Regions from separate parts of the Streptomyces sp. NPDC091271 genome, predicted to be linked through region 3. Evidence: riboswitches for the same ligand, from Rfam matches in the RefSeq annotation. Region 3 holds a riboswitch; each other region holds the start of a gene.
The links. A riboswitch is a leader RNA that binds a small molecule or an ion and turns the genes downstream of it on or off. The one in region 3 is predicted to bind cyclic di-AMP.
Positions count from the first base shown of each region.

Region 1 (7,024 bases), on a different contig from region 3:
GGCGATCCTGTCGAGCGCCGTGAGCACCTTGCGCCCGCGCTCGGTCTCCAGGTGCTTGCCCGCGCCCTCGGCCCGCGCGCTCTCGACCGAGGCGCCCACCCGGTACTTGCCGGTGAGGAAGCCCGAGGCGAGCGCGAAGTACGGGACGGCGGCGAGGCCGGAAGCGGCCGCCGTGTCCTGGAGCGCGCCCTCGTAGGTGTCGCGCGAGACGAGGTTGTAGTGCGGCTGCAGCGCGACGTAGCGGGCGAGGCCCTCCCGCTCGGAGAAGTCCAGGGAGGCCTGGAGCCGCTCGGGGCTGATGTTGGAGGCGGCGATCTCCCGGACCGTGCCTGCCTTCACCAGCTGGTCGAGCGCGGTGACGATCTCCTCGACGGGGACGCTCTCGTCGTCGAAGTGCGTGTAGTAGAGGTCGATGTGGTCGGTGCCGAGCCGGCGCAGGGACGCCTCGGCCGCCGCCTTGATCGTGGTGGCCGAGAGCCCCTTGTACGCGGGATGGGCGCCGACCTTCGTGGCGATGAGGACGTCGTCGCGGCGGGAACGGGCCGCCAGCCACTTGCCGATGAGGTTCTCCGACTCACCGCCCTCGTTGCCCGGAACCCAGGCGGAGTAGGAGTCGGCGGTGTCGACGAAGTTGCCTCCGGCCGCCACGTAGGCGTCGAGAACGGCGAAGGTGCGGTCCTCGTCGGCCGTCCAGCCGAAGACGTTGCCGCCGAGGGCGAGGGGGAAGACCTGAAGACTCGAGGAACCGAGCGGGCGCAGAGAAGTCATACCCCGAAACAACGATCCGACTGAGGCCACTATTCCGTTTACGGCCCCGGACGGACCGCCGGCCCTGACGTCGGGGGGTTGTGCGTCAGGGCCGCCGGGGTTCCGGTGCGCCGAGTGCGGCGTCAGCGTCCGAACGGGATCAGTGAGCTCGTCCGACCAGGATCAGTCGGTGCCCGGACGGGACCGGCCGGTGTCCGAGCGGGACCGGCCGGTGTCCGAGCGGGGTCAGACCGAGAGACCCTTGCTGCCCAGCCAGCCCATCGGGTCGATACCGGTGCCGTCCGGGGTGTGGACCTCCAGGTGGAGGTGCGGTCCGGTCACGTTGCCGGTGGCGCCGACGCGGCCGATGGTCTCGCCGGTGGTGACCTTCTGTCCGGCGGTGACGTCCATCGAGGACTGGTGGCAGTACCAGATCTCCGTGCCGTCATCGAGCGTCAGGACCGTGCGGTAGCCGTACGAGCCGGACCAGCCGGCCGACTTCACGGTGCCGCTGTGCACGGCCTTGACCGGCGTGCCGGTCGGAGCCGCGAAGTCCAGCCCGGTGTGGTGGCCTGACGACCACATCGAACCGGACTGCCCGTAGGTCGAGGTGATGGTGTACGAGGAGGTCGGAATGGCGTAGCTCGCGGCGAGCTTGGCGAGGCGCTCGGCCTCGGCCTTCTTCTTCGCCGCCTCTTCGGCCGCCTTCTTCTTCGCGGCGGCCTTCGCCTCCGCCTCGCTCTGCTGCTTCGCCGCCTCGGCCGCGGCCGCCTCGGCCGCCGCCTGCTCCTCCGCGGCCTTGGCCTCCGCCTCGGCTCCGGCCTGCTGCTGCTCGGCCTGCTGGAGGATGCGAGCGCGGAGCGCCTCGCCCGCGTCGGTGGTGCCCTGCTCGGCCTCGGCGGCGGTGATGCCCGCGCTGGTCAGCGGGGCCGACGCGGCGACCGTCTCGTGATCCGGGTCGGAGTCGCCGGACATGAACGCGCCCACGCCGGGAAGGGACTTGGCGTCGGGGAGATTGTCCGCGATGGAATCGGGAAGAGAAATGGAGACCGGCGGCTTGCTCTGCGCGGTGGCCATGCCACCCGCACCGACGGCCGCGATGACGCCGACGCCGAGGACGGTGGAGCTACGGGCGAGACCGCGCTGCTTGGCTACGCGGTGCCGACCGCGTACGGGACGGATGGACTCCTCGGTGGGGTTCCATTCATCCCAAGTCCTGTCCTCATCACCGAAGCTGCCGGTCCTGAAGGACGACGGGGCCTCGGGGGCAGGCTGATTGGACGCCACGTGGGCGCACTCCTTTCCTTCCTTCTCGCCTACCGGGTTAGCTGACGGGTTCGGAGCAGGAAGGTCTCCTACGGACCCCTTCGTCCCTCGCGAGACACAGGTGTCCGATTCACCCCATGTAGGTGGTTCCCCGGTTCCCTTGCGGAATTCGGCGCTGCGCACGGTGCCGTCTCTTGCGACGGCGGGTACAACCGCGCTGCGTTATCGAACGTTAATAGAGACGGGTGTCCTTTTCCAAGCTGTTCCCGTAGATCAGTCATGACCCTGGCCTGGACTTTCAGGGGTCAAACGGGTGCAAAAGGGCGACTTGAGCACCCCTCATCCAGCCAGCAGTTTCTGACGTTACGTCAAATGTTATGCGGAGCGACGTCCTTCGACTACCGACGGTCGCGACCGGTCATCCACGGTCCCGCCCCACAATCTTCACCGTCGTCCGCCGCTCCTGCTGGCCCCGCGCCGGACGGCCGACCGCGAGGAGCGCCAAGTCGTCCGTCGACCGGCCGCCGGTGTGCAGCCGTACGTCATCGGTGAGCGCGGACAGCAGTTCCTCCGGCCCCGGGAAGAGGCGGCCGCGCAGCCGGGCCGCCGGGTCGTAGAAGACGCCCTTCGCGTCCCGCGCCTCGGAGAGTCCGTCGGTGAACGCCAGGAACATCGACCCGGCCGGCAGTGTCCACTCGTCCGACCGGTCCGGCCACGCGTCCAGCCCCATCCCGAGCGGCAGGGCGGGCGCCGTCGGCGCCAGCACGTCCAGCGTCCCGTCCGCGTGCAGGACGAGCGGCTCGGGGTGCCCGCGGTTGACGACGCGCAGGACGTCCGAGCCGGACGGGATCTCCGCGACGACGGCGGTGACGAACCCCTCCATGGAGTCGAGACCGCCCCGCCGCGAGCCCTCACGGGCCAGCGCCCGCTCCAGCCGCTGGACGACCCCCTCCAACGACATCTCCTGCTCGGCGGCCTCCCGGAACGCACCGATCACGACGGCCACCGCGGCCACGGCGTCCAGCCCCTTGCCCCGTACGTCCCCGAGGACCAGGCGCACCCCGTACGGCGTGTCCGCGACCGCGAACAGGTCGCCGCCGACGAACTCGTCCGCCTGGGCCGCCTCGTACCGCGCCGCGACCTGCAGGCCGCCGATGCGGTCCTCGGGCGTCGGGAGCACCGCGCGCATCGCGGTCTCCGCGATGACCCTTGCCGAGGCCAGCTGTTCGTTCCTGCGGCGCACGACGCGGTTGATGACGAGGGAGAGCACGGAGACGGTGACCAGGGTGAGCAGGTCGGTGACCGGCACGACCCTGCCGAGCTCGCCGTCCGAGATCCGGATGGCGAGCACCACGAGGATCGCGGTCGCCCCGACACGGACGGTGCTGGCCAGCGAGAAGAAGGGTGCGGCGATCAGCGGCGCCGCGGCGAAGAGCGGAACAGCGGAGACCACGGTCGGGGTCGCGAGGTCGAGGACGACGCCGGCACCGATCATCAGAGCCGGCAGCGCGCGCACGAAAATCCGGGAACGGGAGTTCCTGGGTCCGCTCCCCCGCCGTCCGTCCGGCTTCCCCACCTGTGCGCTCCTGCCCGGTCCACCCACGGGTGCGGACGGTACCGCGCCCCACCCAGGCTGGCCGGAGCCGCGCCGAAAGGCGACTCGTCATCGGCCAAAGGGAGGAGCGCCCCGGAGCCCCCGCCCTCCGGTGGTCAGCCGGGGAGCCGGTGCTGCGCGTAGATCGTCAGTGCGTCCCGTACGAAGACGGCAGTTCCGTCCCCGTGGCGATCGTAGTTCCTTCCGAAGCGGGGATCGGCGACGTACATCTCCCCGATGCCTGTGACATACGCACGCGTGACCTCCATGGTCGCCGACAGCCACTCGCAGTGCCGTCGCGCGATGTCCTGCACCTCGTCGCCGCCGGCCTCCAGGCCGGCCGCCCTGGCCTCCCCGTAGTCCCGGGCGATGGCATCGTGCACGCCCTGGAAGCGCGCGCGCCCCTCCTCGCCCAGCCCGCGCCACCACCGGCCGCTCCGCTCGTACGCCTCCTTCCCCCAGCGCTCGGTGACCTCCTGCTCGTGCACCGTGTGGTCGAAGCCGTCGAACACTTCCTCGGCCATGAGTTCCTCCCCTTCCTCGGTCCTGCGGAGAGTGGTCCGCACCGAGGCGATCTGCCGCCCGATGCGCTCGCGCTCCTGCTCCAGCAGGCGCAGATGGGCCCGGAGCGCCGCCGAGGTGTCCCGCTGCCCTTCCAGCACGTCCCTGATCGCGGGCAGCGAGAGCCCCAGCTCCCGCAGGAGCAGGATGCGCTGGAGTCGGACCAGGGCCTCCTGGTCGTAATAGCGGTAGCCGTTGGCGCCCGTGCGGCTCGGCACGAGGAGACCGATGTCGCCGTAGTGCCGGAGGGTCCGGCTCGTGGTGCCGGCCCGCCGGGCGATTTCCTGGATGGACCACTCCATGGCGGAAACGCTAGATCTTTACGCAGCGTCAAGGTCAAGCCCCCGCGCCGGCGGCCGGGTGACGGCATACGACAGAGGCCCGGATCCTCGAAAAGGATCCGGGCCTCTGTCTTCAGTAGCGGGGACAGGATTTGAACCTGCGACCTCTGGGTTATGAGCCCAGCGAGCTACCGAGCTGCTCCACCCCGCGCCGTTGTGATTGCAACTCTACGCCATCCGGGACGGTGCTCCGACCATTAGTGGCCGCTGCTCCCCCTCCCTCCTCCCGGCCGGAGCCTTTCGATCACGACCCGACGCGTCAACTCACGCCGTGTGCGGTGAAGTTGCCAGGAGGGGGGCGTTCCCGAAAGCGTGCCGCATCCCGGATATCGCGTATCGCCTGCCTGGAGGGGAGACCACCTCGGCCGCGCCGCAGCAGGGCTGAGCCCGCGCCGTGCTCCGGTCAGGTCCGGGGCACGGCTCCGCGATTGCGCGGCATCCGGAGCGGCGGGACGCTGGAGGGGCAAGCCTTTCGGTGTTCGGTCCCGTCTGCGCGGCATCCCAGGTGCCGACGTCGGCCCAGCTGCCTCACCCGACGCAGGGGAGGCCGGGCGCATGCGTGTGCGCTAGGAGACGATCATGGACGGCACCATGCTCGAAACGATGAGAACGGCTCTGCGTGGCCCGGTCATCGGCCCGGACGACCAGGAGTACGGGCCGGCCCGCACGGTGTACAACGCCATGATCGACAAGCGGCCGGCGGCCGTGGTCCGGTGTCGCGACACGGCGGATGTCATGGCGGCCGTCGACTTCGTCCGCGAGAACGGCCTGGACGTCGCCGTCCAGGGCGGCGGGCACAGCGGCCCCGGCCTCGGACTCCGGGACGACGCCGTGACGCTCGACCTCTCGCCCATGCGCGGCGTACGGGTCGACCCGGCCACCCAGACCGCGCAGGCGGACGGCGGCGCGACACTGGGCGACCTCGATCACGTCACCCATGCCTTCGGCCTCGCCACCCCGGCGGGGATCATGTCCACCACCGGGGTCGGTGGGCTCACCCTCGGCGGCGGTCACGGCTATCTCACCCGGAAGTACGGCCTCTCGGTGGACAACCTGGTCTCCGCGGACGTGGTCCTGGCCGATGGCAGCTTCGTCGCCACCAACCCGAGCGAGCATCCCGACCTGTTCTGGGCGCTCCGTGGCGGCGGTGGCAACTTCGGCATCGTCACGTCGTTCGACTTCGAGCTGCACCCCGTCGACACAGTGGGCGTCGGGATCACCGTCTGGCCCCTGGAGCTCTTCCAGGACGTCCTGCGCTGGTACCGCGACTTCCTGCCGCAGGCACCGGACGACCTGTACGGCTTCTTCGCCTCGCTGAGCGTCCCGCCGGGCCCGCCGTTCCCCGAGGAGATACACGGGCAGAAGATGTGCGGGGTCGTCTGGTCCTCGACGGCCGACCCGGACTCCCTGGGCGAGACCCTCGCCGTGGTGAACGAACCAGGTCCCCCGGCCTTCCACTTCACCGCGCCGATGCCGTATCCGGCGCTGCAGTCGATGTTCGACGCGCTGATGCCGTCCGGCCTCCAGTGGTACTGGCGGGGGGACTTCTTCGACCGGATCACGGACGACGCCGTCGACGTGCACGCCGCCTTCGCCGAGAAGCTCCCCACCGGCCTGTCGACCATGCACCTGTACCCGGTCGACGGAGCCGCCGCCCGGGTCGGCCCCGACGAGACCGCCTGGGCCTACCGTGACGCGCTCTGGTCCGGCGTCATCGCCGGCATCGATCCCGACCCGGCCAACGCGGCGGCGCTGCGCGAATGGGCCGTAAGCTATTGGGAGGCGCTGCACCCGCACTCCATGGGCGGCGGCTACGTGAACTTCCTCGGCACGGGCGAGTCCCAGGACCGGGTCCGGGCCACCTACCGCGGCCACCACGACCGGCTCGCGGAGATCAAGCGGTCCTACGACCCGCACAACCTCTTCCACGCAAACCAGAACATCGAGCCCGCACCGCCGCACTGACCGTCACGCCGGGCTCGCAATACCGGGGGAAAGCCGTACTGGGAGGGTTACAGTCTGCATGCACCGCAGCACGATGATCCGGCAGCCCCCGGAGCGGCGCGGCACCGGTAGCGGCACCTCGTCGCCCTACCGGTCAGGACCGGTCCGGCATGCACCGCAGCGATTCGGTCACGGGGCTCTCACCGCACACCTACGTACAGGACACCTGAGATGACCGACACGTCTGCCCGCACGACCCAGCGCCACGCCGACGCGGCCTCCGCGGCCACGAACGCCGACACGGGTGCCTCGTCGCCGCTGCCCACTCCGCAGTACGCGGGCCTGTTCATCGAGCCCGACCTGCCCCCGGTGGCCGACGAGCCCGAATGACCGGGCTGCCGTGGCCGGCCCCGAGAGTCCGGCCCGGCCGGCCCGAGTGACCGGCACGGCCGCACGGTCGTTGGGAGACCATGCGCATCCGTATCGGCGTGGTCGTCCTCGCAGTGGTCCTGCTGATCGCCGCGTTCATCTCGAACATCCCGACAGAGGCCGAGACCGAGGCGGCCTGCCG
Region 1 is NZ_JBIVVD010000006.1:619,669-626,692, reverse strand. It holds gene ACIQM3_RS27000 (aldo/keto reductase) at 1-768, opposite strand, end outside; gene ACIQM3_RS26995 (M23 family metallopeptidase) at 994-2,034, opposite strand; cyclic di-AMP (ydaO/yuaA leader) riboswitch at 2,046-2,198, opposite strand; gene ACIQM3_RS26990 (PP2C family protein-serine/threonine phosphatase) at 2,432-3,589, opposite strand; gene ACIQM3_RS26985 (MerR family transcriptional regulator) at 3,724-4,470, opposite strand; tRNA gene ACIQM3_RS26980 (tRNA-Met) at 4,587-4,660, opposite strand; gene ACIQM3_RS26975 (FAD-binding oxidoreductase) at 5,089-6,474, shown strand; gene ACIQM3_RS26970 (hypothetical protein) at 6,685-6,843, shown strand; gene ACIQM3_RS26965 (hypothetical protein) at 6,924-7,024, shown strand, end outside.
Region 1: linked by a shared signal. The riboswitch ahead of ACIQM3_RS26995 (M23 family metallopeptidase) and the one ahead of ACIQM3_RS16520 (peptidoglycan DD-metalloendopeptidase family protein) in region 3 are both predicted to bind cyclic di-AMP.

Region 2 (7,024 bases), on a different contig from region 3:
TCCTTCAACGCCATGACCGCGATCTACGACACCATGCACTTCCTCGCCTGCGAGGTGGAGACCTTCTGCCTCGGCCAGGCGGGTTCGAGTGCCGCGGTGCTCCTCGCGGCCGGCACGCCCGGACGCCGACATGCCCTGCCGGGCGCCCGGGTAGTCATCCAGCAACCCGCCCTGGACGAACCGGTGCAGGGCCAGCCCTCCGATCTCGAGATCCAGGCCCGCGAGTTGGAGCGCGAGCGCGAGATGCTCACGGCCATGCTGGCCCGCCACACAGGCCGTTCCACACAGGAGATCAGCGCCGACATCGAACGGGACACCATCCTCGACGCCCCGGCCGCCCTGGCGTTCGGACTGGTGGACCACGTCGTGGAGAACCGCACGCCGTCCCAGCCGCCGCATCCCGCGAGGTGAACGCCCGATGCTCTCACCCCAGTTCCCGCCGCTCCCCGCCCTGACCCGCGCGGAGGCCGAGTTCATCGACTGCTACCTGGAGGTGCTCGACCAGCTCGGCCGCATCAACCCCGCACGCGGCAGCGACACGTACGGGGCGCTCCGGGCGGCTCAGGCTCTCGCCTCCCGGGCCACCGCCCTCCGTGACGCACTCGTGCTGATGCACGAACGGGGTGAGTCCCAGATCCACGCGGACACTCTGGCCAGGGCACTGCGGCTGCTGGACGGCGAGCGCCGCGCCGGTCGGGTCGCCGTGCCTCCCGCGTCGTCGAGTTGAGCGCTCCGGGCCCGACTCGGCCGCCGCACCCGCTTTTCGGCGCCTGTTTTCGACACGCCCGGCGGCCTGACGAGTTTTCCTCGCTCGATCGGCGTAGAAGGTCCCCCGCCCGAGGGACAGCCCAACTTGCGTGACAGGCGCGGACACTGAACGGAATCTGTCGTTCCGTCGCTGGTGCGCGGCTGGTCCGGTGCGACCGCCCCGACTCCGGACCGGCTGTGTCCACCCGATCGGATCAGTCGTGACGACTCTCACATATCGGCACTTCAACGAGGAAATCCGGCGGCGTGTGCGTAAAGATCCCTGGGACGACAAGCCCCCGCCACCGCGGCGGGGCGGTCCGGGCGGACGCCGAGTCCTGCCGCCGCCCGGATGCCTGGTCGACAGGAGTGGATCGGCAGGAGTGGAGGACCCGAGCACAACGGGCCGACCGGAGTTCCGGACGGCCCTCGGGGTGAAGCCGCTTCGCGCGGCCGGGCAACTTCGCCAGCCCGAACCCGACAGGTCATCCTTCACAGGCGGCTGACGAAGGGTTGCGCATGACTGCGCAGGTTCATGTCCCGTCACTGTTCGCCCGGGTCGGTACGGCCTCGGTCCTGACATTCGCCGTAGGCACCACCATGATGACTCCCGGTCTCGTGAACGACGCCGAGGCCGCCGCCCACTCGACGACGGCACTCAAGATCGCGGCCTCGAAGAAGGGCGCGCCCTACAGATGGGGCGCCACGGGCCCCCACAGGTTCGACTGCTCCGGGCTCACGCTCTACTCGTTCAAGAAGGCCGGCAAGAAACTGCCCCGCACGGCTCAGCAGCAGTACAACAAGACCCGCCATATCTCCAGGTCGCAGCGGAAACGCGGCGACCTGGTCTTTTTCCACGCGGGCCGCAGTGTGTACCACGTCGGCATCTACGCCGGCAGCGGGAAGATCTGGCATTCGCCGAAGACCGGCGCCGTGGTCCGGCTGGAGAAGATCTGGTCCGGAAACGTTTTGTACGGGAGGGTCCGCTGAGGTCCCTCCCTTTTCCGTTCAGTGCAGCAGGGGGCCCGTCACCAGCACGAGTCCCAACGCGGTGAGCGCCGTGCCGCTGCCACCCTCGATCACCCGGGCGGCACGCGGCCGGCGCAGCCACCGGCCCATGCGGTCCACCAGCAGGGCGACGGCCGGGAACCAGACGAGCGCGAGCAGGACGACCACCGAGGCCAGCAGCAGTGTCCTGGGCAGCGGTGGCTCCCCCTCGGGGACGAACTGGGGCAGCAGGCTGAGGAAGAGCACGGGCGCCTTCGGGTTGAGGGCGTTGGTCAGGAAACCCTGGCGCAGTGACCTTCCGGCTCCCGGCAGCGTCCTGCCCTCGCTCACCTCCTCGGCAGCGGTTCCGGTGGTGGCCTGCCGGCGCATCGCGTACAGGCCGCTGAGACCGAGGTAGAGCACGTACGCGCCGCCGAGCAGCTGAACGGTGCGGAACAGGGCGGGCATCGCCACGAGCACGGCGGCGAGCCCGGCCGCGGCCAGCGCGGTGTGCACCACAAGCCCTCCGGCGACTCCCGCGGCGGTGGCGAGCCCGGACCGCCGGGATGTGAGCGCGTTGCGTACGACCACGGTGAAGTCGGCGCCGGGAAGGGCCACCATTCCCGCGGCCACGGCGACGAAGGCGAGCAGTTGTGCGTCCATGGGTCCACCCTGACCGATCCCAGCCCTTAGCGTGTACTTGCAATCTTCTGGGTCTGCCAAAAGGAACGCTTAATGTACGACCCGACACGGCTGGCCGCGCTGGTGGCGGTTTCCGAGGCCGGATCGATCACGCGTGCAGCGGCGCGGCTGGGTTACACCGCGCCCGCCCTTTCGCAGCAGCTGGCCAAGCTGGAGAAGGAGACCGGAGCCGCACTCCTCGTCCGTCACCACCGAGGGGCACGACTGACGGCCGCCGGTGAGCTGCTGGCAGGACGGGCCAGACGCATCCTCGACGAGATGGACCAGGCGCGGCACGAGCTGGCCGGACTGGCAGGGCTGTCGGGCGGCCGGCTGCGGGTCGGCACGTTCGTGACGGCCGGGATCCATCTGCTGCCGCCGGTGCTCACCGCGTTCCGGCGCGCCCACCCCGACGTGGAACTGGCCGTCACGGACTACGAGCCGCCCGCCGGTGTCGCCGCCGTGGCGGCCGGCGACGTGGACCTGGCGCTGACCCACGCGTACGAGCCCGCGGCCGCCGATCCGCTCCCGGCAGGGGTGTCCGCCGAGCCGCTGCTCATCGAGGAGCTGGTGCTGGTCACCGCCCTCGGGCAGATGCTGTCCGAGGGCAGCGGCCCGCTGCCCGTGGCCGAACTCGCGGGCCGGCCGCTGATCAGCAGCGCGCCCGACCATCCCCCGCGTCGCGGGGTGGAGCGTGCGCTGGCGGAGGCGGGGGCCACCCCTGCCGTGGTCTGCGAGTCGCCCGGCTACGCACTGGTGTGCGCCCTGGTCAGCGCGGGGATCGGCGTGGCGGTGGTACCGGAGATGGTGGCCGCGATGTCCCCTGCGCCGCTCGCCGTCCGGCGCCTTGAACCCGCCGCCTTCCGGCGGACGATCTCCGTGGTGCACCGGGGGGACCGGAACACCGCGGCCGCGACGACGCTGATGGCGCTGCTGCGCAGCGGCTTCGGCCGGGCGTCCGCCGCGTGATGACGGCCCCGCGCCACACGGCCCGGACCTCACCACCCGTACTTCCTGCCCGCCCGCACGCACGGGCGCCTGCCCGACGGTGTCAGGACTGGGCGGGAACCGGCCAAGGTAGAGCGACCGAAACGGTCTTTCCCCCGTCCGGGGTGGGGCTGACGCTGAGCCGCCCGCCGCGCTCCTTCGTCAGGGCCCGGATGATCACCATGCCGCGGCCGTTGTCCTGCCGGACCGCGGCGGGCAGCCGCTGGGGCCAGCGGGGGTGGCTGTCCGTCACACCCAGATAGAACTCCACGTCCCGGTCGAGGCGGAGGTCCACCGTGAAGGTGGGTGACTGCCCGAACGTGTGCTGGACGGCGTTGGTGGCGAGTTCCGAGACGATCAGTCGGATGGTGTCGGCGGTGTCGCCGTCCTCGGCCAGGCCCCATTCGGCGAGCACCCGGGCCACATGTCTCCGGGCTGTGGAGACCGAGGCCGGCTCGCTCGGCAGAGTGACGGTTGCTTCCTGATGGTCTGCCATGGCGACGCCGTCCCTTTCCCGCCCTGACCGGCCCGTGGCCGGCCTGGATTGTGCTTCGCGCCAGACTGCCACCGATGCCGCCCTCCATGACGGCGATCCACCAAGATATGCATATATCTATCGCTCATTACGGTGAACTCCGCCCACTTAGTCGTGTACGGGCGTAACACTGGCCCCTTTCCGAGCCGGACCCGCCCGGGCGGCTCTCCGTACAACGGGAGGAGGCCGCCATGCGAAACGGCCCTGCGGTACGCCGTCGCAAGCTCGGTGAGGAGCTGCGCAGCCTGCGTCACACGTCGGGACTCACGAGCCGGGACGCCGCCGGAATGCTGGGCTGGCACCAGTCGAAGGTGAGCCGGATCGAGACGGGGGCGAGCGGGGTGACGCCCGGCGACGTGACCCGCCTTCTGGACGCCTACGGTGTGGACGACCGTCAGCTGCGCTCCCTGCTCCAGACGCTCGCCGGCTCGGCGGGCGGAGGCGGAAGCGGCTGGTGGCACGCCTATCGCGGGCTCATCCCGCCCCAGTACCGCGACTTCATCAGCCTGGAGTCCCAGGCCGATGCCGCCCGCACACTGGAGACCTCCGTGGTCCCGGGCCTGCTGCAGACCGCCGACTACGCGCGGGCGGTGACCCGGTCCTCGCTGGACGGACTGCCGCCCGCACAACTCGACTCCCTCGTGGAGGTCAGACTCGCCCGGCAGAGCGTCCTCCACGCACCCCGGCCGCTGCGGCTCAGCGCCGTACTCGACGAAGCCGTGTTGAGGCGAGGGGTCGGCGGCCCTCGGGTCATGGAGGAACAGCTCCTCCATCTGTGGCAAGTCGCTCAACTTCCGCACGTGACACTGCAGTTACTGCCGTTCGAGGCCGGGAGTTATATCGGCCTCACAGGCTCTTTCGTTATTTTTTCATTTCCGACCACTTCTGACCTAGACGTGGTCGTTCTCGACCACTTGACGAGTAGTCTCTATCTGGAGCGGAAAGAAGACCTTGAGGCGTACAGCTCGGCCTTCCGCACGATGCAGGCTCACGCACTATCGCCCGAGCGTTCGCTGGACCTCATCGCCGCGGTAGGCCGCGGTGATCAGCCGGAACCTTCAGACTGCCCGAGGGGGCCACGATGTCCGACCGTCTCGCACAGCCCGCACCCAGGTGGCGGCGCAGCAGCCGCAGCACCGGCATGAACAACTGCGTGGAAACCGCGCCGACCGGCGATGACGACCTCGCCGTACGGGACTCCAAGGACACGTCCTTGCCGCCGCTTCACTTCTCGGCGACGGCGTGGACGTCCTTCGTCGCCGGACTGGACGCCCGCGCGGTCAGCTGACGGGCCCCGGTGCGGTGGAAAGGATCGTGCCCACAGCTGTCGAGATCTGATCCTGCGTCAGGTCCGCCCGGGCTGTCAGCCTCAGCCGGGAGATCCCGTCCGGCACCGACGGCGGCCGGAAGCATCCCACCGCGAGACCCGCCGTGCGGCAGTCGGCCGCCCACCGCACCGCGGACTCCGCCGAGGGCGCTCGGACCGATACGACGGCGGCGTCGGGGCGCACGGCGGTCAGTCCGGCCGCCGTCAGCCGGTCGTACAGCTCGACGGCGACCGCCCCGGCCCTCGCCGCGCGTCCGGGTTCGCGGCGCAGCAGCCGCAGGGCGCCCAGAGCCGCGCCGACGGCCGCCGGTGCCAGACCGGTGTCGAAGATGAACGTACGGGCCGTGTTGACCAGATGGCGGATGACCCGCGCGGGGCCGAGCACCGCTCCCCCCTGGCTGCCGAGCGACTTGGAGAGGGTGAGGGTGGCGACGACCCCCTCGCCGCCCGCCAGTCCGGCGGCCGCGAGCGCGCCGCGCCCGCCCTCGCCCAGGACACCCAGTCCGTGAGCGTCGTCCACGAGGAGGGCCGCGCCGGCTTCGCGGCAGACACCTGCGAGTGCTGCCAGCGGGGCGGCGTCCCCGTCCACCGAGAAGACGGAGTCGGTCACAGCCAGAGCCCGCCCGCCGTGGCCGAGGAGCGCCTTCCGCACCGCCTCGGGGTCCGCGTGCGGCACGACGGCTGTGGCGGCCCGGGCGAGCCGGCAGCCGTCCACGATCGAGGCGTGGTTACCCGCGTCGGACACGATCAGCGAGTCGTGTCCGGTGAGCGCCGTGAGGGCGGCGAGGTTGGCCGCGTAACCGGACGAGAACACCAGGGCGGCTTCGAATCCGCAGAAGTCGGCGAGTTCGCGTTCGAGTTCGGCGTGCAGCGCGGTGGATCCGGTGACGAGCCGTGAGCCGGTGGCACCCCCGCCCCATGTCCGTGCCGCCTCGGCGGCGGCCGAGGTGACGTCGGGGTGCCGGCTCAGACCCAGGTAGTCGTTGCTCGCGAGATCCAGCACTTCCGTTTCGGCGGGCCGGGGGCGCAGCGTCCGGACGAGTCCGGCGTCGGCACGGCGACGGGCGTCGTCGTCGATCCAGTCGAACGGGGCGTAGGACATGAGCGGGTCCCTTTTTGTAGGCAGCTCACAGACCCTAACCGGGTGCGCAACAGGCCAGGGTGTGGCAATACACACAGCATCGACCGGCTCTACTGTCCGGTTCCTCCTTGGCCGATGACGGTGCCGTACGTCAGGATCAAGGCCATGGACCTGCTGAATACGCTGGTGGACAAGGGGCTGCGGCGCGAACTGCCGACCCGTGACGAAGCGCTCGCCGTGCTGGCGACGACCGACGACGAACTGCTCGACGTGGTGGCCGCGGCCGGAAAGGTACGCCGTCAGTGGTTCGGGCGGCGCGTGAAGCTCAACTATCTGGTGAACCTGAAGTCCGGGCTCTGCCCCGAGGACTGCTCGTACTGTTCGCAGCGGCTCGGTTCCGAGGCGGGGATCCTCAAGTACACCTGGCTGAAACCCGACGAGGCCACGAAGGCCGCCGCCGCCGGGGTGGCCGGCGGCGCGAAGCGTGTCTGCCTGGTGGCGAGCGGCCGGGGGCCGACGGACCGGGACGTCGACCGGGTGTCGCAGACCATCGAGGCGATCAAGGAGCAGCACGAGGACGTCGAGGTGTGTGCGTGCCTCGGTCTGCTCTCGCAGGGCCAGGCCGACCGGCTGAGGTCGGCGGGCGCCGACGCGTACAACCACAACCTCAACACCTCGG
Region 2 is NZ_JBIVVD010000002.1:912,551-919,574, forward strand. It holds gene ACIQM3_RS11210 (ATP-dependent Clp protease proteolytic subunit) at 1-411, shown strand, start outside; gene ACIQM3_RS11215 (hypothetical protein) at 419-727, shown strand; cyclic di-AMP (ydaO/yuaA leader) riboswitch at 1,067-1,263, shown strand; gene ACIQM3_RS11220 (C40 family peptidase) at 1,267-1,737, shown strand; gene ACIQM3_RS11225 (LysE family translocator) at 1,756-2,397, opposite strand; gene ACIQM3_RS11230 (LysR family transcriptional regulator) at 2,470-3,384, shown strand; gene ACIQM3_RS11235 (ATP-binding protein) at 3,467-3,898, opposite strand; gene ACIQM3_RS11240 (helix-turn-helix domain-containing protein) at 4,129-5,082, shown strand; gene ACIQM3_RS11245 (DUF397 domain-containing protein) at 5,019-5,225, shown strand; gene ACIQM3_RS11250 (8-amino-7-oxononanoate synthase) at 5,218-6,366, opposite strand; gene bioB (biotin synthase BioB) at 6,511-7,024, shown strand, end outside.
Region 2: linked by a shared signal. The riboswitch ahead of ACIQM3_RS11220 (C40 family peptidase) and the one ahead of ACIQM3_RS16520 (peptidoglycan DD-metalloendopeptidase family protein) in region 3 are both predicted to bind cyclic di-AMP.

Region 3 (7,024 bases):
GAGACCGCGCTGAAGTTCGCCCGGTACGCCACCGGCAAGCCGCGGATCCTCTACTGCGACCACGCGTTCCACGGACTGACCACCGGGTCGCTCTCCGTCAACGGCGAGAAGGGCTTCCGCGACGGGTTCGCGCCCCTGCTGCCCGACACGGCCATCGCGCTCGGCGACCTCGACGCGCTGCGGCGCGAGCTGAAGCGCGGGGACGTGGCCGGGCTGGTCGTGGAGCCGATCCAGGGCAAGGGCGTCCACGCCTCACCGCCCGGCTTCCTGCGCGAGGCACAGGAGCTGCTGCACCGGCACAAGGCCGTACTCATCGCCGACGAGGTGCAGACCGGACTCGGCAGAACCGGGGACTTCTACGCGTACCAGCACGAGGAGGGTGTCGAACCCGATCTGCTCTGTGTCGCCAAGGCGCTCTCCGGCGGGTACGTCCCGGTCGGGGCGACGCTCGGCAAGGACTGGATCTTCAAGCGCGTCTACTCCTCGATGGACCGGGTCCTCGTCCACTCCGCCAGCTTCGGCTCCAACGCCCAGGCCATGGCAGCCGGGCTCGCCGTCCTCGCGGTGATGGAGCAGGAGGAGACCGTCGCGAACGCCCGTCGCACCGGTGATCTGCTGCGCGAGCGGCTCGCCGCGCTCGTCGAACGCTACGAGCTGCTGCACGAGGTGCGCGGCCGGGGCCTGATGATCGGTATCGAGTTCGGCCGGCCGTCCTCCCTCAAGCTCCGCAGCCGGTGGACGATGCTGCAGGCCGCCCGCAAGGGACTCTTCGCCCAGATGGTGGTCGTGCCGCTGCTCCAGAAGCACCGGATCCTCACCCAGGTCTCCGGTGATCACCTGGAGGTGATCAAGCTGATTCCGCCGCTGGTGATCGGGGAGCCGGAGATCGACCGCTTCGTCACCGCCTTCACCGCCGTCATGGACGACGCGCACAGCGGGGGTGGGCTGATGTGGGACTTCGGCAGGACACTGGTGAAACAGGCCGTGGCCAACCGCTGATGTTGCCTCTGAGGCAAATTATTTGCCTCAGAGGAAATGTCCTGGCCCAATGGAGGCATGAATCCTCCTGACGGAGGGGTGGCCGACGAGCTCCCGGGGGTCGCGCCACGCCTACGCGATCTGCGCCGCAACCGCGGCCTCACCCTGGAGAGCGCGGCGGGACGGGCGGGGCTCTCCCCGGCCCACCTCTCCCGGCTCGAAACGGGCCGGAGGCAGCCTTCGCTGCCGATGCTCCTCGGCCTCGCCCGGGTCTACGGTACGACCGTCTCCGAGCTCCTGGGCGAGATGCCGCCCGAACGTGACGCGATCGTCCGCGGCGGCCCGCCCGCCGGCGCGCCCCGATCCACCGAGGCGGGCGGCTGGCTCTACCGGCAGGCGGGCGGGCCGGGCCGCGCCATGCAGGCGCTGCACGTCCGTGTCCCGTACGGCGTGGAGGGCGACCTCGTGCGCGTCCACCCCGGAGAGGAGTGGCTCTACGTCCTCGACGGCAGGCTGCGGGTCGTGCTCGGCGAGACCGTGCACGACCTCGATCCGGGTGACAGCGCGCACTTCGACTCGCTCACCCCGCACCGGATCGCGGCCCTCGACCCCGGTGGGGCGCGACTGCTCTTCGTCCACACGCTGCTGCAGAGCCCGGCCGCCGAGCTGTGCCTGGGCAGCGGGATCCACCGGCTCTGATCCCGCACACCCACGCCGCGCGCCCCCTTCGCCACCCGGCCCGAGCGGCCGGAAGAGAGGACCGTCATGTCCGATTCGGAGTACTACGACCCGCTCACCCCGCGCAGGCCGAAGAGCAAGGACACGCAGGAGCGGCGGATGCCCCGCGGCGTCGTGATCCGGCTCTTCGCCTACCTCGTGGCCGGACACGTCGTCGCGGGCTTCCTCTTCCTTCTCTTCACCGTGGCCGGCAAGGGATGACGCCCGGCGTCACGCACCCTCGACGAGTCGCTCACGCAGCTTCGCGCGGGTCCCGTCGCTGATCTTCAGCCCTTCCACGAGATACCGGTCCGTGCTGCCCCAGACCTCGTCGATGGTGTCGAACGCCGCGGCGAGGTATTCGGCGCGGGCGCCGAAGAGCGGATTGAGCAGTTCCATCACCTCTTCGGACATCCCTACCGGTGAGGTGTCGCTACGGCGCACCTTGTAGCGGCGGTGCGCGTCGTTCGACTTGAGGTAGTCGGCCTCGATGGCCTCCTTCTCGACGCCGATCGCGAGCAGGGAGACCGCGATCGACAGGCCGGCCCGGTCCTTGCCCGCCGCGCAGTGCATCAGCGCCGGCACGCTGTCCTCGGCCAGCGCGTGCAGCACACGGCTGTGTTCGGCGGTGCGGTCCTTGATGATCGAACGGTACGAGGCGATCATCCGCCCCGTTCCCTTGCCGTCGGCGAGGATCGAGCGCAGCTGCTGGATGTTCCCGTCGCGCACCAGCCGCCAGAACTCCGCGCCGTCCGCCGGGTCGGAGAGAGGAATGCTGACATTCCGGACGCCGGGCAGCTCCACGTCGAGACCGTCGAGCTTGTGGTCCGCCGCGTTGCGGAAGTCGAAGATCGTGTGCAGGCCGAGCCCGGCGAGGAAGGCGGCGTCGGCCTCCGTGGCGTGGGCGAGGTGGCCGCTGCGGTAGAGGCGCCCGTACCGCACGGTGCTGCCGTCGACGGTCGGAAGCCCGCCGACGTCGCGGAAGTTGCGGACACCGGTCAGATCGACGTCCGCCGGCTCGGGGCCGACCGGCGGGACCTCTGGCAGCTGCGTCACAAGGGCTCCTGGGGTGTCGGGCGTCGGCGCCGCTCGCCGACGGGGGCACGCCCGCGACGATACGACATGGCTGCATCGGACAACTGTCCCGGCCGCCGTGGTCCTGGTCTCCCTGCGCGGACGAGACCGCGCCATGTCCGTATTGGTGTATTTAGCAGAACATGCCCCGCTTGTGCGGGAGATGGGGTGAGGCGGGTGAGCGGGATCATATCCGTGACGGTGTGTGGTGAAGGCGCCGGAGGGTATTCCGGACGCCGTGCGGAAAGCCAAGATCCGTAATCCACGGAGTGTGACGGGAATTCCGCGCGCTGATGAAGCGTGGATTCCGGTCCGGAATCCACGGCTTGTTCGCGACGTACCGGCTCGCTTACGGTCACGGTCAATCCGGACGGAACGCCTAATCCTGCCGCCGCCCGGAATCCGCACCGACTCACGTGTGGCAGGAGCGGGGGAACCAGGTAGGCCGCCGGCCGGAGGGATCCGGTACGGCTCGGGGTAAAGACGCGCACCGCGCGGCCGGGCATCTCCAGTCCGAACCCGACAGCTCACCTCGCAGGCGCCGGAGAGGAAATTTCCATGCCCGCAAAAGGCAAGCACCGTCGCACGAAGACCGGCCCGATCTCCCGAGGCGTCCTTGCCGCAGGGACCGGCGGCGCCGTACTCGCCCTCCCGCTGATCGGCGCCACCGGCGCCCACGCCGCCGAGCAGGCCGCGCCGGCCGCCGAGTCCGCCGCCGCGCACAGCGCCCCGGCCTCGGCGAAGAGCGCCCCGAAGACCTACTCCGTGGTCTCCGGCGACTACCTGGCGAAGATCGCGGGTGACCAGAAGATCAAGGGCGGCTGGCAGAAGCTGTACCAGGACAACCGCGACGTCGTCGGCGAGAACCCCGGCCTGATCCTCCCGGGCATGAAGCTGACCCTCGGCGCCAAGGCGTCCGGCTCCGCCGAGTCCGCACCCTCCAAGTCCGCCCCGTCGGCGGCGAAGAAGGCCGCCCCGGCCGAGAAGAAGGCCGCCCCGGCCGAGGCGACGTCGGCTCCGGCGGCGAAGACCGCCGACTCCGGCGCGTCGGAGGAGAGCACCGGCTCCGGCTGGGCCACCCCGGTCGAGAACGCCAACGTCACCACCCAGTACCGCGCCTCGGGCGCCAGCTGGTCCAGCGGCTACCACACGGGCTCCGACTTCCAGGCGGCCTCCGGCACCAGCGTCCGGTCCATCGGGCCGGGCACCGTGGTCTCCGCCGGGTGGAGCGGCTCGTACGGCAACGAGGTCGTCATCCAGCACAGCGACGGCATGTACTCCCAGTACGCCCACCTCTCCTCGCTCGAGGTCTCGGCCGGCCAGACCGTCACCGGCGGCCAGCAGATCGGCCTCTCCGGCACCACCGGCAACTCCACCGGCCCGCACCTCCACTTCGAGGTCCGGACCGGCCCGAGCTACGGCTCCGACGTCGACCCGATCGCCTACCTGCGTTCGCACGGCGTCTCCATCTGAGACACGCCGCCTGAGGGTGTCATCTCAGGCTGAAGGAGAGGGGCGGTGCGCGCTTGCGCACCGCCCCTCTCCTTATTCCGGCTTTACCAAAAACTGACCGGGTGGTCTTTCTCACCACCCGTCAACCCCTTATTACGGTCGCGTAGGTCACAATCGAAGGTGCAAGATAAGCCCTTGTGGCAGACGATTCGAGAAACAAACAACGAGGCATCATCGGGTCGTACGCAGCGATTGGCGACAGTTTCACCGAGGGCGTCGGAGACGCCGGCCCCGGCGGGACACTCGTCGGTTGGGCAGACCGGCTCGCGGTGCTCCTCGCGGACCAGCTCCCGGGCGCCGACGCGACGGTCGCCCCCGCGGACGACAAGCACGGCAACTTCCGGTACGCCAATCTCGCCGTACGCGGACGGCTCCTCGACCAGATAGTCGAGGAACAGGTCCCCCGCGCCAAGCAGCTGGCACCTGATCTGGTGAGCTTCTGCGCCGGCGGCAACGACATCCTCCGTCCCGGCTCCGACCCGGACGACGTGGCAGAGCGCTTCGAGCGTGCGGTCGCCGACCTGACGCAGGCGGTCGGCACGGTCATGGTCACCACCGGCTTCGACACCCGTGGCATCCCCGTGCTCAAGCATCTGCGGGGCAAGATCGCCATGTACACCGCTCATGTCCGGTCCATCGCCGACCGCTACGACTGCCCGGTGCTGGACCTGTGGTCCCTGCGGTCCGTGCAGGACAGACGAGCTTGGGACAACGACCGGCTGCACCTCTCGGCGGAGGGACACACCCGCGTCGCGCTGCGGGCCGCCCAGGTCCTCGGCCTCCAGGTGCCCGCCGACCCCGACCAGGTGTGGCCTCCGCAGGCACAGCGCGGAGCGCTCGAGGTCCGGCGCGACGACATCCAGTGGGCGCGCGAATACCTCGTCCCGTGGCTCGGCCGCCGGCTGCGCGGGGAGTCCTCCGGGGACCATGTCGCGGCCAAGCGCCCCGACCTGCTGCCGCTCTGACCGCTCGGCGCCGACCCGTCGTCAGGGGCCGGCCAGGGGGAGCGGACGCCGGGCCGGGCCCGGCGGAACGAACCCGTCCGATGCGGACACCCGCACCGGGCGGGCGGGTATCCGCTCCAGGACGCCGCCCGGGAAGACATCGTGCAACGGCAGTGTCTCCGGGATCGAGGGGGAGTCCTACGCCCCGGTGCGCCAGACCTGACCCGCCCTTCGGAGCCTCAGGCGGTCAGGGCCTCGTGGTCGATGCCGAGTTCGCGGGCGAGCGCCTCCTCGGTCCACTGCAGCATGGTGGCCCGGGAGAGCGGACCCGCGTACGACGTCATCTGGACGGCCAGCCCGTCCAGGAGCGCTGTCAGCCGCCAGGCCACGGACATCGGGTCCTCGCAGTGGAACTCACCCGCCGCGGCCCCCTCTTCGATCACCTCGGCCAGCTCGGCCTTCCACTGCTGGTCGAGGTCTCCGGCCACCTCGCGCAGCACCGGGTCACGGAGTGCGGAGGCCCAGCCCTCGATCCACAGCCGCCAGCCCTTGGCCTGTCCGGTCGGCGCGTACCAGCGAACGGCGGACCGGAGCCGCCGGACCGCGCTGGTGCGCCGGGTCAGCAGCTTGCGCAGATGGGCGAGATCGGCCTCCGCCGCGTATGCGAACGCGGCGGCCACCAGTTTCTCCTTGGACGAGAAGTGGTAGAGCACCAGCGCGTTGCTCACCCCGAGAACGGCGGCCACATCGGCGATCCTGACCGCGGACACACCCCGGACCTCGATCTGCTCGACGGCAGCGCGCAGGAGCGCCTCACGTCGCTCCGCCACACTCAGTCGCACTCTGGCCACGCGGTCACCCTAACCAACGCGGCGGCGCCGGCATCCGGCCCCCGTGCCCTACCGATACCAGCCGAACCGCTCCGCCATCACCGGCAGTCGGTCCGCGGCGAGCGAGTGCGCCGCCGCCCGCGGGGTGCAGCCGTCCGCGGCCGCCCGCTCCAGGACGCGGTCCATCAGGACGCGCATCGAGCGGCGGGTGTGTCCGAACGCCTCCTCCGCATCGGGTCCGATGTCCCCGAACAGCGTCCACCACCACCACGCGTTCGTACCGGAGTTGACGACCACATCGGGGAGAACCGTGATTCCGCGCTCGGCGAGCAGTGTCTCCGCCTCCGGAAGCACCGGCATGTTCGCCGCCTCGACCACCCAACGGGCCCTGACCAAGGCCTGGTTCGCTCCATCCACGGCGTACGACACCGCGGCCGGAACCAGCACCTCGACGTCGGCGGCCAGCCAGTCGTCGGCCGGCAGCTCCTGGTCCCCGTCGCGCAGCGCGCGCCGGTCCACCGCCCCGTGTACGTCCCGGGCGGCCAGCAGTGCCTCGACGTCCAGGCCGGCGGGATTGGCGATGGTGCCCCTGATGTCCGCGACCGCGACGACGGACAGTCCGGCCCGGGAGAGGAAGCGGGCCGTCGCCCCGCCCATCGTGCCGAGCCCCTGGAGGGAGACCCGGGCACCGCGGTGCGCCACACCCGCCCGGTCCAGTGCGGCGAGCGTGGATTCCGCGACCCCGCACCCGCCGACCAGCTCGTCCAGCCCGATCCCGTCAACCGTGACCGCGAAGGCGTCCGCGAGCCGTCGCCGTGCGCCCGCCTCGTCGTCCAGCAGGGGATAGACCGCCTGGACCGTGGAGACGAGGCCGGCCTCCGCCGCGGCCCGGTCGACGAGATCCTGGCTCAGTCCGAGATCCTCGCCGGTCGTCCAGACGTTCTCGATGTACGGCCGCATCGCCCGCAG
Region 3 is NZ_JBIVVD010000004.1:6,314-13,337, forward strand. It holds gene ACIQM3_RS16500 (aspartate aminotransferase family protein) at 1-999, shown strand, start outside; gene ACIQM3_RS16505 (helix-turn-helix domain-containing protein) at 1,057-1,677, shown strand; gene ACIQM3_RS16510 (DUF6126 family protein) at 1,744-1,917, shown strand; gene ACIQM3_RS16515 (tyrosine-protein phosphatase) at 1,927-2,751, opposite strand; cyclic di-AMP (ydaO/yuaA leader) riboswitch at 3,165-3,325, shown strand; gene ACIQM3_RS16520 (peptidoglycan DD-metalloendopeptidase family protein) at 3,328-4,242, shown strand; gene ACIQM3_RS16525 (SGNH/GDSL hydrolase family protein) at 4,419-5,246, shown strand; gene ACIQM3_RS16530 (TetR/AcrR family transcriptional regulator) at 5,465-6,076, opposite strand; gene ACIQM3_RS16535 (Glu/Leu/Phe/Val dehydrogenase dimerization domain-containing protein) at 6,125-7,024, opposite strand, start outside.